Regions from separate parts of the Arthrobacter sp. 10T425 genome, predicted to be linked through region 3. Evidence: riboswitches for the same ligand, from Rfam matches in the RefSeq annotation. Region 3 holds a riboswitch; each other region holds the start of a gene.
What was found. Region 3 has a riboswitch for cyclic di-AMP ahead of AC1DDH_RS00880 (hypothetical protein). Riboswitches for the same ligand answer to the same signal wherever they lie in the genome.
Positions count from the first base shown of each region.

Region 1: another riboswitch for cyclic di-AMP. It lies ahead of AC1DDH_RS17355 (aggregation-promoting factor C-terminal-like domain-containing protein); the one in region 3 lies ahead of AC1DDH_RS00880 (hypothetical protein).
Region 2: another riboswitch for cyclic di-AMP. It lies ahead of AC1DDH_RS09300 (NlpC/P60 family protein); the one in region 3 lies ahead of AC1DDH_RS00880 (hypothetical protein).

Region 1 is NZ_JBFTGZ010000017.1:18,403-23,294, forward strand. It holds gene AC1DDH_RS17345 (response regulator transcription factor) at 1-166, shown strand, start outside; gene AC1DDH_RS17350 (sensor histidine kinase) at 188-1,798, shown strand; cyclic di-AMP (ydaO/yuaA leader) riboswitch at 1,982-2,141, shown strand; gene AC1DDH_RS17355 (aggregation-promoting factor C-terminal-like domain-containing protein) at 2,141-2,980, shown strand; gene AC1DDH_RS17360 (bifunctional glycosyltransferase family 2/GtrA family protein) at 3,141-4,574, shown strand; gene AC1DDH_RS17365 (glycosyltransferase family 39 protein) at 4,575-4,892, shown strand, end outside.
Region 2 is NZ_JBFTGZ010000006.1:108,337-113,228, forward strand. It holds gene AC1DDH_RS09290 (iron-dependent transcriptional repressor DtxR) at 1-438, shown strand, start outside; cyclic di-AMP (ydaO/yuaA leader) riboswitch at 589-803, shown strand; gene AC1DDH_RS09295 (M23 family metallopeptidase) at 808-1,629, shown strand; cyclic di-AMP (ydaO/yuaA leader) riboswitch at 1,766-1,935, shown strand; gene AC1DDH_RS09300 (NlpC/P60 family protein) at 2,231-2,989, shown strand; gene AC1DDH_RS09305 (HNH endonuclease) at 3,209-3,709, shown strand; gene mobA (molybdenum cofactor guanylyltransferase) at 3,804-4,475, shown strand; gene AC1DDH_RS09315 (DUF6457 domain-containing protein) at 4,497-4,784, shown strand; gene AC1DDH_RS09320 (molybdopterin molybdotransferase MoeA) at 4,781-4,892, shown strand, end outside.
Region 3 is NZ_JBFTGZ010000001.1:173,622-178,513, reverse strand. It holds gene AC1DDH_RS00885 (sensor histidine kinase) at 1-894, shown strand, start outside; gene AC1DDH_RS00880 (hypothetical protein) at 1,040-1,726, opposite strand; cyclic di-AMP (ydaO/yuaA leader) riboswitch at 1,734-1,936, opposite strand; gene AC1DDH_RS00875 (hypothetical protein) at 2,138-2,386, shown strand; gene AC1DDH_RS00870 (cation:proton antiporter) at 2,383-3,588, shown strand; gene AC1DDH_RS00865 (DNA alkylation repair protein) at 3,647-4,351, opposite strand; gene AC1DDH_RS00860 (hypothetical protein) at 4,477-4,892, shown strand, end outside.

The sequences.
Region 1 (4,892 bases), on a different contig from region 3:
CAGCAAGGCCCAGATCCTGGACCGTGTCTGGGACTACGACTTCGGCGGCCAGGCGAACATCGTGGAACTGTACATTTCCTACCTCCGCAAGAAGGTCGACGCCAACCACGCTCCGATGATCCACACGGTGCGCGGAGCCGGGTACGTCCTGAAACCGGCGGACTGATCCGTGCCCTCACTTTCCGGCATGACCCGCGTCCCCGGACGCGACTGGCGCAACCCGTCGACGTGGCATTTGCGCACCCGGCTGGTCCTGGTCGCCATGGCGCTGCTCGTGGCCATCTGCGGCGCTGTGGGCTTGTTCAGCTACGCCTCCATGGACCTCTTCCTCACCCGGCAACTCGACACCCAGCTGGACCAGGCCTCGCACCGTTCGAGCGAATTCGGCCGGCCCTCCTCGGACGATTCGGGCAGACGCCCCGACCCCCTCGAAGCCCGGGGACAGGGCGTCGGGACGCTTAACGCACGGATAGTGGACGGCGAAGTCAGCAGGGCAGGATTCCTGGCCGGGGACGGCGCGGTCAAGAACCTCTCCCCCGCCGACAACAAGGTTCTCCTGGCCCTCACCCCGAGCGGCGTGTCCGTGGACCGCAGCCTTTCGGCCGGCGCCTACCGGCTCACGGCGGCGCGAACACCGTACGGCGACGTGATTGTGACCGGACTCCCGCTGGCAGAAAAACAAAGCACCCTGGCCTCCCTGGTCTGGACCATGGTGGTGGTGTCCGCAGGCGGGCTCGTGCTGATCGGGCTCGCCGGCACGGCCCTGATCCGGCGGACCATGAAGCCGCTGGAACAGCTCTCCGAGGTTGCCACCAAGGTCTCCCGTCTCCCGCTGGACGCCGGCGAGGTGGCGCTCGGGGTCCGCGTCCCGACGTCGGCGGCCCATCCCGGAACGGAAGTGGGCAGCGTGGGCTACGCGCTGAACAAGATGCTGGACAACGTCTCCAACGCTCTCGAGGCGCGGCAGGAGAGCGAGATGAAGGTCCGGCAGTTCGTCGCCGACGCCTCGCACGAACTCCGCACCCCGCTGACGGCCATTCGCGGCTACACGGAGCTGATGCGGATGACCGAGCATTTCACCCCCGACGGCGAGAGGTCCCTCGCCCGTGTGCAAAGCCAGTCCGAGCGGATGACCACGCTCGTGGAGGACCTGCTGCTGCTGGCGCGCCTGGACGAGGGACAGCCGCTCAAAATCTCCGACGTCGACCTCACCCAACTGGCCATCGAGACGGTCAGCGATGAGAAAGTCATGGCCCCGGACCGCATCTGGCAGCTGGAACTTCCGGACGAGCCCGTGGTGGTGCGCGGTGATGCGACCCAGCTTCACCAGGTCCTCGCCAACCTGCTGTCCAATGCGCGCAAGCACACGGAACCCGGGACCAAGGTGGTCACGGGCGTTATGCGCTCGGCTGACGGCAGTGCCGTGGTCACCGTGACAGACAATGGCAGCGGCATCGCCCCGGAATTTATCGGCCGGGTCTTCGCCCGCTTCACCCGGGCCGACGCCTCGCGCACCAATCCGGCGTCGAACCCCGCAGCTGTCCCCGCCGATTCTGCCGTCGCGACGGCGAGGGTCGGGTCCGGGGCTCCCGCACGCTCGTCCTCCGGCGCCGTTTCCGGCAGCCGCGGAGGTCACGGCACGGCGACCGCCGCGCCGACGTCCGAGGGCACCAGCGGGTTGGGCCTGTCCATTGTCCAGTCGATCGTGGAGGCCCACGGAGGAACAGTCGAGGTCACGTCCCGGCCGGGCCGCACGGAGTTCGCCGTGCGGCTGCCCGCCTCGCCGCCGCCGGCGTAACCGGAACGGCCGCCGTCGGCGCAAACGGCCCGGACGGTCGACCGGCGAGCCCGGCGCAACCCGACACCCCGGCACTGTGACTCCTGTTACCAAAATGTGACTTAAGCGACCGGGTCCTGTAGCGTCGTTAGCGTGCGCCGCCATCGGTGCCGCATATCCGGACGGACGCCAAACTCTGCCGCTTCCCGGATTCCGCTGGACCAGGCAGAGGCGGGGGACCCAGAGTTCCCGGGCAATCTGCTTTCATGCGCCCTCGGGGTGAAGCCGACACGTGATGTTCCGTGCGGCCGGATGACCTCATCCGAACCCGACAGCTAACTCCGCCGGCGTTGAGAGGCCACCATGACTGAATTCCAGGTACAAACACGCCCTGTCGGCGGTTCGCATTCCCGCTCAGTTGGCGCCGCCAAGTCGCGCCACCGCGCCGAACCGGTCAAGCAGGCATCCGCCCTGTCGCGGTTCGCCGCCGGGCTCGGTGTAACCGGCCGCCGTGCCGCCGTCGTCACCGCCGCGTGCGCGCTGCTGCTGGGTGGCGGCGCCGCGAGCCAGGCGGCAGAGCCGGGCGCCCACACGGCGAACGTTGCGAGCCAGACGGCCACGATGGCTGACCCGCTGGCCAAGCTCAACTTCGAGCGGGTCCAGGTGGCTGGGCCGACCGCTGCCACGGAAAAGAACGTGGCTCCCCAGATCTCGGAGGTTGAGGCAGCCGAAGCGCTGATCCACGTGCCCGCTGCTGCCGCACCGGCAGCTGCGGCAGCACCTGCTCCGGCCCCCGCGGCAGCCCCCGCACCTGCTCCGGCTCCCGCGGCGGCCCCCGCTCCGGCACCGGCAGCCGCTCCGGCACCGGCACCGGCAGCCGCGCCGGTCGCAGTCGACGACCCCGCCGGCGCGCAGGCCTACGCCGCGTCCCAGCTGGGAAGCTATGGCTGGGCACCCGGCCAGATGCAGTGCCTGCACAAGCTGTGGACCAAGGAATCCGACTGGAAGACCACCGCCACGAACGCCAGCAGCGGCGCCTACGGCGTGGTCCAGTCCCTGCCCGCCTCGAAGATGGCGAGCGCCGGCGCCGATTACATGACCAACTACCGGACCCAGATCAACTGGGGCCTGAACTACGTCAAGTCGCGCTACGGTTCCCCCTGCGGTGCCCTGAACTTCCACTACGCACACAACTGGTACTAAACCGGCACTAGCCGCCCCCGCCCTGGAGGCCCCGGATCCGCATGGATCCGGGGCCTCTTTGCGTCTCCACGGCCGGACCGGCCCCGGCGGCCCGGACTTCCACAGCCCCCGCACAGCTTGACCCTAAAGCCCTCATATGGGCCGCCGGGAAAGTTGAGCCATGACATTCACAGACCAGGCCACAGGAACCCTGCCCCGCTCCACGGCGACGCCGGCCGGCCCGGCGGCCCCCGGGGCACCCTCGGGGCTTGCCCTGGCCGACGCACCCGTCCCGGGCCCGATCGCCGGGGCCCTGACCGTCCCCGGCGGCCGGCGCACGGCCATTGATACGCGCGCCAGCACGCCCCTGCTGGACGTCACCATCCCGGTCTTTAACGAGGAACGGGACCTCGAGGCCTGCCTGCGCCGGCTCCACGCGTACCTGCTCGGCGCCTTCCCGCATTCCTTCCGGATCACCGTGGCGGACAACGCCAGCACCGACGGAACGCTCAAGGCCGCGGAACGGGTAGCCCGCGAGCTGCGCGAAGTGACGGTGGTCCATATGGCAGAAAAGGGCCGCGGAAACGCACTCCGCAAGGTGTGGCTGGCCTCGCCGTCGCCGGTCCTGGCGTACATGGATGTGGATCTTTCCACTGATCTGGCGGCCCTCGGCCCGCTCCTTGCCCCGCTCATTTCCGGGCACTCCGACCTGGCGATCGGGACACGGCTGTCCCGCAACTCCCGCGTGGTCCGCGGACCCAAACGGGAATTCATCTCGCGCAGCTACAACTTCCTGCTCCAGGCCCTCATGGGCGCCCACTTCAGTGACGCGCAGTGCGGCTTCAAGGCGATCCGGGCGGACGTGGCCCGGCAACTGCTTCCCCACACGCTGGACAACGCCTGGTTCTTCGACACCGAGCTGCTGGTTCTGGCAGAAAAGTGCGGCCTGCGCGTCCACGAAGTCCCGGTGGACTGGACCGACGACCCGGATTCCAGCGTGGACATCGTCCAGACGGCCCTCGCGGACTTGCGCGGCATGGCACGGTTGAGCCGGGACCTGGTCTCGGGCCGGATCCCGGTTCCCGACCTGCGCGCGGCCCTGGCCCGCGGACCGCTGCCGGCCGCCTCGCGGGCACAGGAACAAAGCCCCGGCGGAAGCCTCTTCGGACAGCTCGTCCGCTTCGGCAGCATCGGGGTGGCCTCCACCCTGGCCTACCTGGCGATTTTCCTGCTCTGCCGCGGGTTCATGGACCCGCAGCTGGCAAACTTCCTCGCCTTGCTCACCACTGCCGTGGCCAACACTGCGGCCAACCGGCGCTTCACGTTCGGCATCCAGGGCGGCAGCCAGGCGGCTCGCCACCATTTTGAGGGGCTGCTGGTCTTCGGCATCGGGCTGGCCCTGACCTCGGGCGCACTCGCCCTCGTTCACGCCGCGTCGGGAGCGGCCCCGGACCGCTGGCTTGAACTGCTCACGGTTACCGCCGCCAACCTGGCCGCCACGGCCGTGAAGTTCCTGCTCTTCCGGTTGGTGGTTTTCCGCCACAGGCCCGCCGCTGCCGTTCCGGCGCCCGGCGCCCCCGATCCTTCCCTCCCCCGCACAGAAAAGGCCAAGTAAATGACGGCAACCATCAGTCCCACCGCCGGAGCCCAGGGCGGTTCCCCGGCCGGCAGGCTGCCGGCCGCCGAGGAACAGCCACACCAGGTTCCCGGAGACGGCGGGACGGCGCCCCATCTGCCCGCGTCCCCGGCGCCGGCCGCCCAAGGCCGCCGGGACCGGCTGCTGTTCGGACCGCAGCCCCGCTGGGTGCGGCCCGCGGCAGCGCTGCTCCTGGTGGTCTCCGCGGCGTTGTACCTGTGGAATCTGGAGGCCACCGGCTACGCCAACTCCTTCTATGCCGCGGCGATCCAGGCCGGGACCAAGGACTGGACCGCG
Region 2 (4,892 bases), on a different contig from region 3:
GCGGACGTGATCGGGCTCGACTGGGCCTACGTCCACGAGGAAGCGTGCCGCTGGGAACATGTCATGAGCGAACGCGTCGAGCGAAGAATCTTCGAGATGCTCAACCACCCGACAGTCTCGCCCTACGGAAACCCTATTCCGGGGCTTGCGGATCTTGGCGGCGTTCCCAATGGCGCCCCCGTGGACAGGCCTGTGAACCTGCTGGAGGCCATGGCCGGCTACGGGGTAAGTTCCCGGGTTACGGTCAACCGGCTCGCGGAGCCGATCCAGGTGGAGCCGGAGCTTCTGGCCCAGCTCGACGAGGGCGGAATCAGGCCTGGCGCGCTTGTCTCGCTGGAGCGGGTGGGGGAGTACATCTCGGTCCGCGTCCCCGATATCGAAGGTGCCCTGGAACTGCCGCCCGAGGTTGCCGCGCACGTCTTTGTAACAGTCGCCTGACCAGCCACTACGCGCCGGTCATGGGACGACCCATGAGTTGTCCACAATTGCGGTTACGGATTTATTACCGGGCGGCTTAATCGCCTATAGTTAGTGCCCAGTACCGATACCAAAGCGTTACCTGATCCGAAGCCGAGCCCTGCCAGCGGATCAGTCGCAGAACTACCTCCTGGCAGGGGCGGGGGAACCACTTTCGGCTGCTACTTCGGCAGCCTTGGGGTGAAGTCCGTCAGCGGCAAGCAGCTTCCACCGAAGGATCCCCTGGGGATGCATCTGTGCGTGGCTGCTTGCAACGGCGGACCGGGTCTTTGATCTCTCTGACCCGAATCCGACAGCTAACTTCGCAGGCCATCCAGAGAGGAACCGTTCTTGACCACCCAGACCTCCAGGGGCCGTCGCCGCGCGACCGGTCCCGCACCGGAGCCGCGTCCCGTCGTCGCACACACGGCCGAACGCCCGCGGGACGTGCACCGGGATGAACGCCGTCGCCGTCGCAGTCCGTTCCGCCAGGTCACGGACTTTGCCGCGGCCAGCGGGGTCGGGCAGAAGGCCGGGATCGCCCTGGCCGCAACTGGTCTGGTTCTGACCGTGACGGTCCCCGTCACGAGCCCGGTGATGGCTTCGAATCCGGGCGGGTCCGGCGCGCTCTCCGCTGCCGTGCAGCCGGATGTCACCGCTGCCGCCGCCGCCAAAGTCGACTTCAACCGCACGGCCGTCACCACGAAGGGCGATCCGGACGGGAAACTCAAGCAGCTGCTGAGCGCCCAGTCTGTGGGCACCATCACCCGCGCGGCATCGGCCGGCACCCTGGGTGCGCCGCTCGACCAGCTGGTCACGGCCTCGCCCTTCGGCTACCGTGTCAGCCCCATTACCGGGGGCGCGGGGGAGTTCCACCGCGGCCAGGATTTCGCCGCCCAGTGCGGCACGGCGGTCCACGCGGCCGCCAGCGGCACCGTGACCTTCAACGGCTGGCATCCCTTCGGCGGGGGGAACCGCGTGGTCATCGATCACGGCAACGGCCTGGAGACCACGTACAACCACCTGTCCTCGGCCTCGGTCAAGGTCGGCCAGAAGGTTTCCCGCGGTGACGTCGTCGCCATGAGCGGAACCACCGGCGCCTCCACGGGCTGCCACCTCCACTTTGAAGTGATGGTCAACGGCGATGTCGTTGACCCGCTCGGCTGGCTCTAAAAAGACGATGGGCTGCTCTCAACTTCCTGTGACACGCCGTGATCTGAATGTGACATTGGATCCGGACTGCTGTAGGGTTTGAAGCACGCCAACTTTTCCGAAGTTGGCGCTCTTGAGTGGATTGCCTAGCTCTGCCACCGCTCAAGGTCCGTTCGCATTACATCGTCTGGCAGGGGCGGGGGAACCAATTTTGGCCTTCGAAAGAAGGCCTTGGGGTTAAGTCGCAAAGCTTCCCAGGAAGCAGCGCGGCCGGGTGACTCCCATCCGAATCCGACAGCTCACCTCGTAGGCATTGGGAGAGGCTACTTTCGTGTCTTCACGCCACAATTCTGCGCGCATGCGCACCGGCGAGGCTCTGTCGAGCCCGCTGGAATCCACATCACGTGCCGCCCTTGCCGGCGCCCGGATTGGATCACGTTCCGCAGGCTCAATCTCTAGCGAGCCCGGACAGCATGCAGTTTCCGCTTTTGGCGCGTCTTCGCAGTACACCCTTCGCTAAGTAACCCATTTCGGGGCGATCCGGCGTACCCCCAAGATGCCGGAGCGTCCTCAGTCCGCGCCCGAAAGCGCGCGGTCCAAGGATCACGAAAGAGAGAACTTAATGACTACTCGTGCAAACGTTGCACGGCACCGCGCCGAGGTCACCAAGACCAACTCGCTGGCTGTTATTGCTAAGGCTGTCGGCGACAACGCCGGCGGCGTGGGTCGTCAGGCTGCGGTCATCGCCGCAGCTTCCGGTCTGGTCCTGACCAGCGGAATCGCAGCCAACGCTGCTGAAACCAATGTTCAGCGCGAATCCACCTCCGCTTCGGCCCTGGAAGTCCAGTCCGCAGCTCCGGCCACCATCTCGGCCGCTTCCACCATCGCGATCTCCTACGAGAAGCCCGCCGTGACCACCACGCCGGCTCCCGTTGTCGAGGCTCCCAAGCCCGTTGTCAAGGTCCAGGACGCCACGGCCACCCGCGCCGGCGGCACCGAGCTTGGCGTCAGCGGCGGCGTCGCTGCCCAGGCCCCCGCTGGCATCGGAAGCGGCGCAGGCGCGACCATCGCCGCCGCTGCCTACGCACAGATCGGCGTGGCGCAGGACTGCACCGCCCTCGCCACCAACGCCCTGGCCGCGGCAGGCATCCACTACCACGGCTGGCCGGCAGGTTACCTGTCCCTGGGCCGCACCGTGAGCGCCGCCGAGGCACGCCCGGGCGACCTCGCTTACTACCAGAACGGCGGCGTGGGCATGGCTCACATCGCGGTCTACGTCGGCAACGGCATGGCAGTGCACGGCGGCTGGAACGGCGGCACCACCGCGCTGTACAGCGTCAACGTCGGCTCCGGCCCGGTCTTCATCCGCGTCGGCGCCTAAGCACGAACCCCAGCATTCCGAAAGACCCCCGCCTGCAGGCGGGGGTCTTTTGCGTTGCCGTGCAGTGAACTTTCCGCGCCCGGGACCGCACCGGTGAAAAAATATTCGGTGATCCGGCACTTGAGTGTTTACTCTTGTGTTGTCGATCCATAGCCCGACCATGCAGAGGGCAGCCGGCCCTCGTGCCGCTGGCGGGTGCGGCCGTGAAGAGGTATGCGGATGCGCACTCTCGTTCTGAATGCTGGATATGAACCGCTGGCGGTCATCACCTTCCGCCGGGCGCTCGTCCTTGTCCTGACCGGAAAGGCCAGCGTGGTGGCCGAAGGGGACGACCCCGTGGTCGGCCCCCAGGACATTTTGGGCCGCCCGTCCGTGATCCTGCTGAACCGCTACATCCGGCCCAGGTACAACACAATGACTGCGGTGAGCCGCCGCGGCGTGCTGCGCCGGGATGCCCACCGCTGCGCGTACTGCGGCAAGGCTGCCCACACCATCGACCACATCCAGCCCAAATCGCGGGGCGGGGCCGACTCCTGGGAGAATCTGGTGGCGGCGTGCCTGCGGTGCAACAACGCCAAGAGCGACCATACGCCGGCGGAGATGGGCTGGAAGATCGGTTTTGTTCCGGGCCCGCCAAAGGGTGCCATCTGGCAGATCAAGGAACTCGAGAAGCCGACGCCGGCCTGGGATCCGTTCCTGCTGCCTGAATCGGCTGCCTGATCTGCCCCCTTGCTGATTGATCAGCCGGTGAAGACGCTGCCGGCGCACGTGACGGCTTGTTCGGTGGCCGCTGGCGCCGCGCTAGGCTGAAACGATGGAGTTCGATGCCATCATTCTCGCCGGGGGGCGGTCCTCACGCCTCGGCGGCGTGCCCAAATCCGGGCTGGTCTACGACGGCGCCACCCTCCTGGAGCGGTCACTGCGGGCCGCCGGCGCGGCGGGGCGCACCGTCGTCGTCGGCCCCGACCCCGGGGGCCTGCCCGGCGGCGTCCTGACCTGCCGGGAAGAGCCGCCCTTCGCGGGTCCGGCCGCAGCCATCGCGGCGGGGCTGGCCGCCCTGGCCGCCGATCACGCGAGCCGGCACGCAGCAGCCGCGCCCTATACCCTCGTCCTGGCGTGTGACATGCCCCGGTCGGAAGGCGCGGTCCATGCCCTGGCCGAGGCGCTGGCCGCGTCCGGTGCAGGCACGCCGGAAAGGGACGCGGCCGACGGCGTCATGGCCGTCTCGGCCGACGGCCGGAAACAGCCGCTCGCGGGCTTTTATGGCACGGCCGTGCTACATCGTTCTGTCGCGGACGCCGCGTCCCGGGACCGGCTGGAAAACGCGTCGGTGTTCGCCCTTCTTGCTAGGCTGGACGTGCGGGAAGTTCGCGTTCCCCCGGGTTCCACGGATGACGTCGACACCTGGGATGACGCGTCCGCACTGGGGGTATCCGGCAGGATTCCCGACGGCGGTCCGGGCTCCGGCCCGGCTCTGCACAGCTGAACTCGACCATGGAGGCAAACGGTGAAAAGCCAGGACGAAACACTGGAAGACTGGTGCCGTGCCCTGCTCCAGGCCCTGGAGCTGGACGACGTTGAGATTGACGTGAATGAGGTCCTCGCCCTGGCCGGCGTGGCCGCCCATTCCGTGGTGCGCCCGGCGGCACCGCTGACCACATTCATTGCCGGCTTTGCGGCCGGCCTGGCCTCAGGCTCCGGGCAGGCCACGGACTCCGTGTCCATGGAGTCCGCGATGGCCGTGGCCCGCCGGCTCGCCAAGGACTACGCAGCCGCCGAAACTTCCGGGGCATGACGGCTGCGGCCCCGGACGGCAACGGCCCCGCTGCCCCTGGCAGAGATGGCGGTGAAGATGGCGTCAACGATACCGGCGGAAATGGCGTCGGAACTGGCGGTGGAGAGG
Region 3 (4,892 bases):
GGGCTGCTCGCCGCCACGGCGCTGTACCTCACGAACCAACTGGCCCATCCTGAAGTGCCGGGCTCGGCGGCGGCCGGGACGGCCTACACCTACCTGGATTCCAAAGACGTCCTCGAAGCCATGATCATCGCCGGGGTGGCGGGAATCCTGCTGGCCGGAATCGTCGGGTGGCTCAGTGCGCGCAGCGCGATTCGTCCCCTCAGTGATGCCCTGGCAAGGGAGCGGCGTTTTATCCAGGATGCCAGCCACGAATTGCGCACGCCATTGACCATCCTGGACACCAGGATCCAGCTGGCCCAGCGCAACACTGTGCCCGGCTCCAGGCAAAGCCACGACCTGGCCCGGATCCGGGAGGACGCCGCGACGCTGACAGGGATTGTCAACGAACTGCTCCTCGCGGCAACCGCGGAGGCCCCGGACCGTTCCTCGCCCCCTGCCGACCTCGCCGACGCTGCCGCCAGCGTCGCCGGCAGCCTCCAGCAGGTGGCAGAGCAGCGCCAGGTGCGTCTGGAATTCTCTGCCGATGCCCGGCCGCTGGCCCGGATCGAGAAGAATGCGCTGCGGCGTGCCGTGCTGGCCCTGGCGGACAACGCGCTGGCCCACACGCCTCCGGGCGGCCGCGTGTCCATCACGACCTCAATCGAGCAGAAGCGCGCCGTGATCACGGTGGCGGACTCCGGGACCGGAATCACCGGCGTCGATCAGGCCCGGATCTTTGACCGGTTCGTGCGGACGGCCGGCACCTCACAGGGACAGCGGAGCTTTGGCATAGGCCTGGCCCTGGTCCGGGAGATTGCCGTCGCGGCCGGGGGCACCGTCGAGGTGGCCGCGACGGGCGACGAGGGAACCGTCATGAAGTTGATGCTTCCGCTCATGGGCAGCGGGAATCCCTGAGGTCCATGCGCCGGGGAAAGATATGCCAACGGGATCCCGGACTCCCGAATGCGGAGACAGGAAAGACCGGCGGTCGAGTTGCCCCCAAGGGAACTCGAGCGCCGGTCTTTCCGGATTGTCTGGCCCCGGGTCGGGGCCGTGCGGCTTAGGCGCGGACGAACGTCACGCCGCCGGTCGCGGTGAGCCAGGACAGCGGGTGGACCATGGTCTGGTTCTTGCCGTTCATGCCGCCACTGACCACCTGGCCGTTGCCGGCGTAGATGCCGACGTGGCCGGACTGGACCACCATGTCACCGGGCTGCGGCGTCGCCACAACGGTTCCAAGGCCAAGGAACGCGCGGGGACCGATGTCGCCAACGGGCTTACCCGCGGCGCCAAGGGCCTTTTCCACCATGGCGGTGCAGTCCTGGGTGATGCCCACCTGGCTGTAGGCGGCCGAGAGCATGATGGCGTTGCGTCCGCCCGCGGGCGGCGCGGCCGGCGCTGCAGCCGGAGCTGCTGCCGGAGCGGCCTGCACCTGGATGACCGGCTTGGCCGGAGCCTTGGGCGCTGCCGCCGGAGCTGCAGCGGGAGCCGGAGCCGGTGCGACGGGCTGTTCGATGACCGGCGCGGCAACAGAATCCACTGCGGGGCGCTCGAAGCTGATCTTGACGCTTGAATCGGCGCTGACGGGGGCACTGACCTGTCCGGTGACGTCGACGGTCGACGCCGGAGCAGAGTCACGCTGCACGGGGGCGGTGGCGGCGTTGGCGGCCATTCCGCTGGTCAGGACCAGGCCGGATGCGGCGGCGAGGACGGCGGCATGGCGCGCAAAAGTATTGACTGAAGTCATGAAAAATGTAGCCTCTCCCAATGCCTGCGAGGTGAGCTGTCGGATTCGGATGGGAGGCACCCGGCCGCACTCCCGGGCCCGTCGTTGCGGGCACTGTGCGGCTTCACCCCAAGACCTGCATATCAGCAGATCAAAAGTGGTTTCCCCGTCTCTGCCGGACGTTGATGCGAGTTACCCCCGGGCCGCGGCAGAGTTAGGCAATCGGCTGGGGAGCGCCCGTATCGGAGACAACAGGCACTCATCAACCGTAGCGCGAACCGCACCCGAAAGTCACATTCAGGTAACGGAGCCGTGATGCCGGGCCGCAATTTGCCCATAGGGCGGCGCCGTTTCCGAACATAGGATGATGCCATCAGCACCACCGGAAGCGGAGGCCCGAAAATGAACAGCCATTGTGTCGCCATCTGCCAGTTGAGCACTCAGCCCCAAGAGGATTTCGACGTCAACACCGAGCTGCTGATCCTCGACGGCGGGGACGTCCACGTGAGCACATGGGACGCGGAACCGCGCGACGGGGGTTTCGACGAGCACATCCTCAATGACCGGGTGGACGCGCTCGGGTACATGGTTGTCAACGACTGGGCTTTCCTGGACGGCAAGGCCTATGCGGTGGTGGAACGGCGGTCAGGCCCGGCGCCGGCCGGCCGCCGCGAACCGTGACCTTCCTGTCGCTGGCGCTGATCGCCGTCATCGCCTTGGCTGGCCCCCTGCTGGCCCTGCCGGCGCGCTGGCACTTGCCTGTCATGCTGGGTGAGCTGCTGGCCGGCATCGCGATCGGGCGCTCAGGCCTGGCCCTGGTGGACCCCGCGGACCCGACGTTCACCCTGCTGGCCAATATCGGGTTTGCGCTGATGATGTTCGTGGCAGGCACCCACGTTCCCGTGCGGGATCCGCACATCCGTGGCGCCCTCGGCAAAGGCTCCCGCCGGGCGATGGTGGCCGCAGCGGCAGCGGTGGTGATCGGAACCGGCATCGGACTGCTGTTCGGGACTGGACATGCTCCCCTCTACGTCGTGCTGCTGGCCTCCTCGTCGGCCGCCCTGGTGCTTCCAATCGTCGATTCCCTGCGCCTCGGCGGGCCAGATGTCGTCGCTATGACAGCGCAGGTGGCAATAGCCGACACAGCCTGCATTGTGGCGTTGCCGCTCCTGGTGGATCCGCCCCACGCAGTCCAGGCGGCGCTGGGTGTCCTCGCGGTGACCGGGTGCGCGGTAGTGCTCTTTGTCGGCTTGCGCTGGCTGGAGCGCCAGGGAATCCGTCGGCGCGTGCACCGGCTCTCGGAAAGCCGCAAGTTTGCCCTGGAGCTACGGATCCAGCTGGCCGTGCTCTTCACCCTGGCCGGTGTCGCGACGTGGAGCAATGTGTCTGTGATGATGGCAGGCTTTTCTTTCGGCCTGGTGATGGCTGCGGTCGGCGAACCGCGGCGGCTGGCCCGGCAACTGTTCGCGCTCAGCGACGGCTTCCTGGGTCCGCTCTTCTTCGTGTGGCTGGGTGCATCGCTGACTCTAAGGGACCTGGCCGGGCACCCGGACATGATGGCCCTCGGCCTGTTGCTGGGGGCCGGGGCCCTGCTGGCCCACGCCGACCTGGCTTTCCTGGGACTCCCGCTGTCGCTCGGGGTGTTGTCGGCGGCCCAGCTTGGCGTACCGGTGGCTGCGGCGAGCATCGGCACGCAGCTTCAGGTCCTGCTCCCGGGCGAGGCCGCGGCCCTGCTGGTGGGAGCGCTGGTCACCATAGCCGCGGGCGCCGTCGCCGGGTCACGGGCGGCGAGGACTTTCGCGGTCCCGGCAAATGCCGGCGGCAAGTCCGGAAATTCCGGCAGCGCCGTTGGGCAGGGCGATCCGGGGGGTCCGAAGGCCTGACAGTCCGAATGTCTAAATGCCTGGGCCAAAGCCGAGCCGGCGGCGAAATTTCGGAGGGTCATTCTCCAATTGACGTGAATTGCAGCTCCGGCCTCCACTTTGCCATCTCTGCCTGGACCCGGGAGACGGCATCCCGGACAGCTGTGCCGTCGGCGTCGAACGTCCCGCCCGGCTCGCCGAGCACCTCGTTGGCGTGCCGGAGGAACCTGTCCCAGTCCCCCGCGCCCGCGCGCAGCGCCAGCAACGGCGAGAGAAGCGCGGCCCGGCGCAGCCAGGCATCGGGCTCGCGCACCCACCGGTCCAGCACGCTGTCGGCCCGCACCCTGGCCAGAACATCGAGTCCGTCCACCAGGGGCCCGACGACGTCGACGGCGAGCGGATCCACAAGGTCCCGCACCCGCGCCTGCCGGATGAAGCCCTCCAGCCGGGTGAGGTCCGAGTTGGTCAGCAGCTTCACGTTGGCCTGCAGCAGGACCACGGCGGCCAGCCGGCGCTCGAAAACCGGCGCGGCCCCCGGGCCGGAGCCTCCGATCGCGGAGCCCCACAGTTCGGAACTCAGCGCAGTGACCTCATCGCGAGACAGCCCGGGATAGCGGCGGCCGGCATCCCGGACCGTGCCGCGCACGGCGCCCACGGACGTGCCGTAGAACCGGAGGCCGCTGCCCGCCGGCTCCGTTTCCAGCCGCGCCTGAAGCTGCTCAGCGCGGCGCCAGGAAGCTTCGCGCTGCAGCGAGAGGTCGATGAATTCGCCGGCATCACTCACCTGTCCATTCTTTCCCCTCGCGGCTCGCGGCGGAAACGCGGTGCCAAGCCGTCCTGGGCGGTGGGCCCGGACCATCTGCCTAGACTGAACTGGCAAGCCTCCGATCGAAAGCGGTTTACGCAACCATGCACACCAAGCTGACACTCGCCATCGCACTTTCCGCCATGACGCTGGGGGTGGCAGGGTGCGCTGCCCCTGCGCCATCTACCGCACCGTCGCCTGAGTCACCTGCGGCATCCGCGGCGCCGGCCTCTGATTTCGCATTAGACATCACGGGGGCGCCCGGCCGGATCGCCCAGGCCGGCCTCACTGTGCTGACGGCGGAGGGCAACGTGGACCACTATCACGCACATCTGGACGTGCTGAAGGACGGCAAGCCCATCGCGGTGCCGGCCAATATCGGCATCACCACCGGAGTTGACCAAAGGGCCAACGGCATCTCAGCCCTGCACACCCACGACACCACGGGCGTGGTCCACATCGAGTCCCCCACCGCCGGCCAGGTCTTCACCCTCGGGCAGCTCCTGACGGAGTGGGGCGT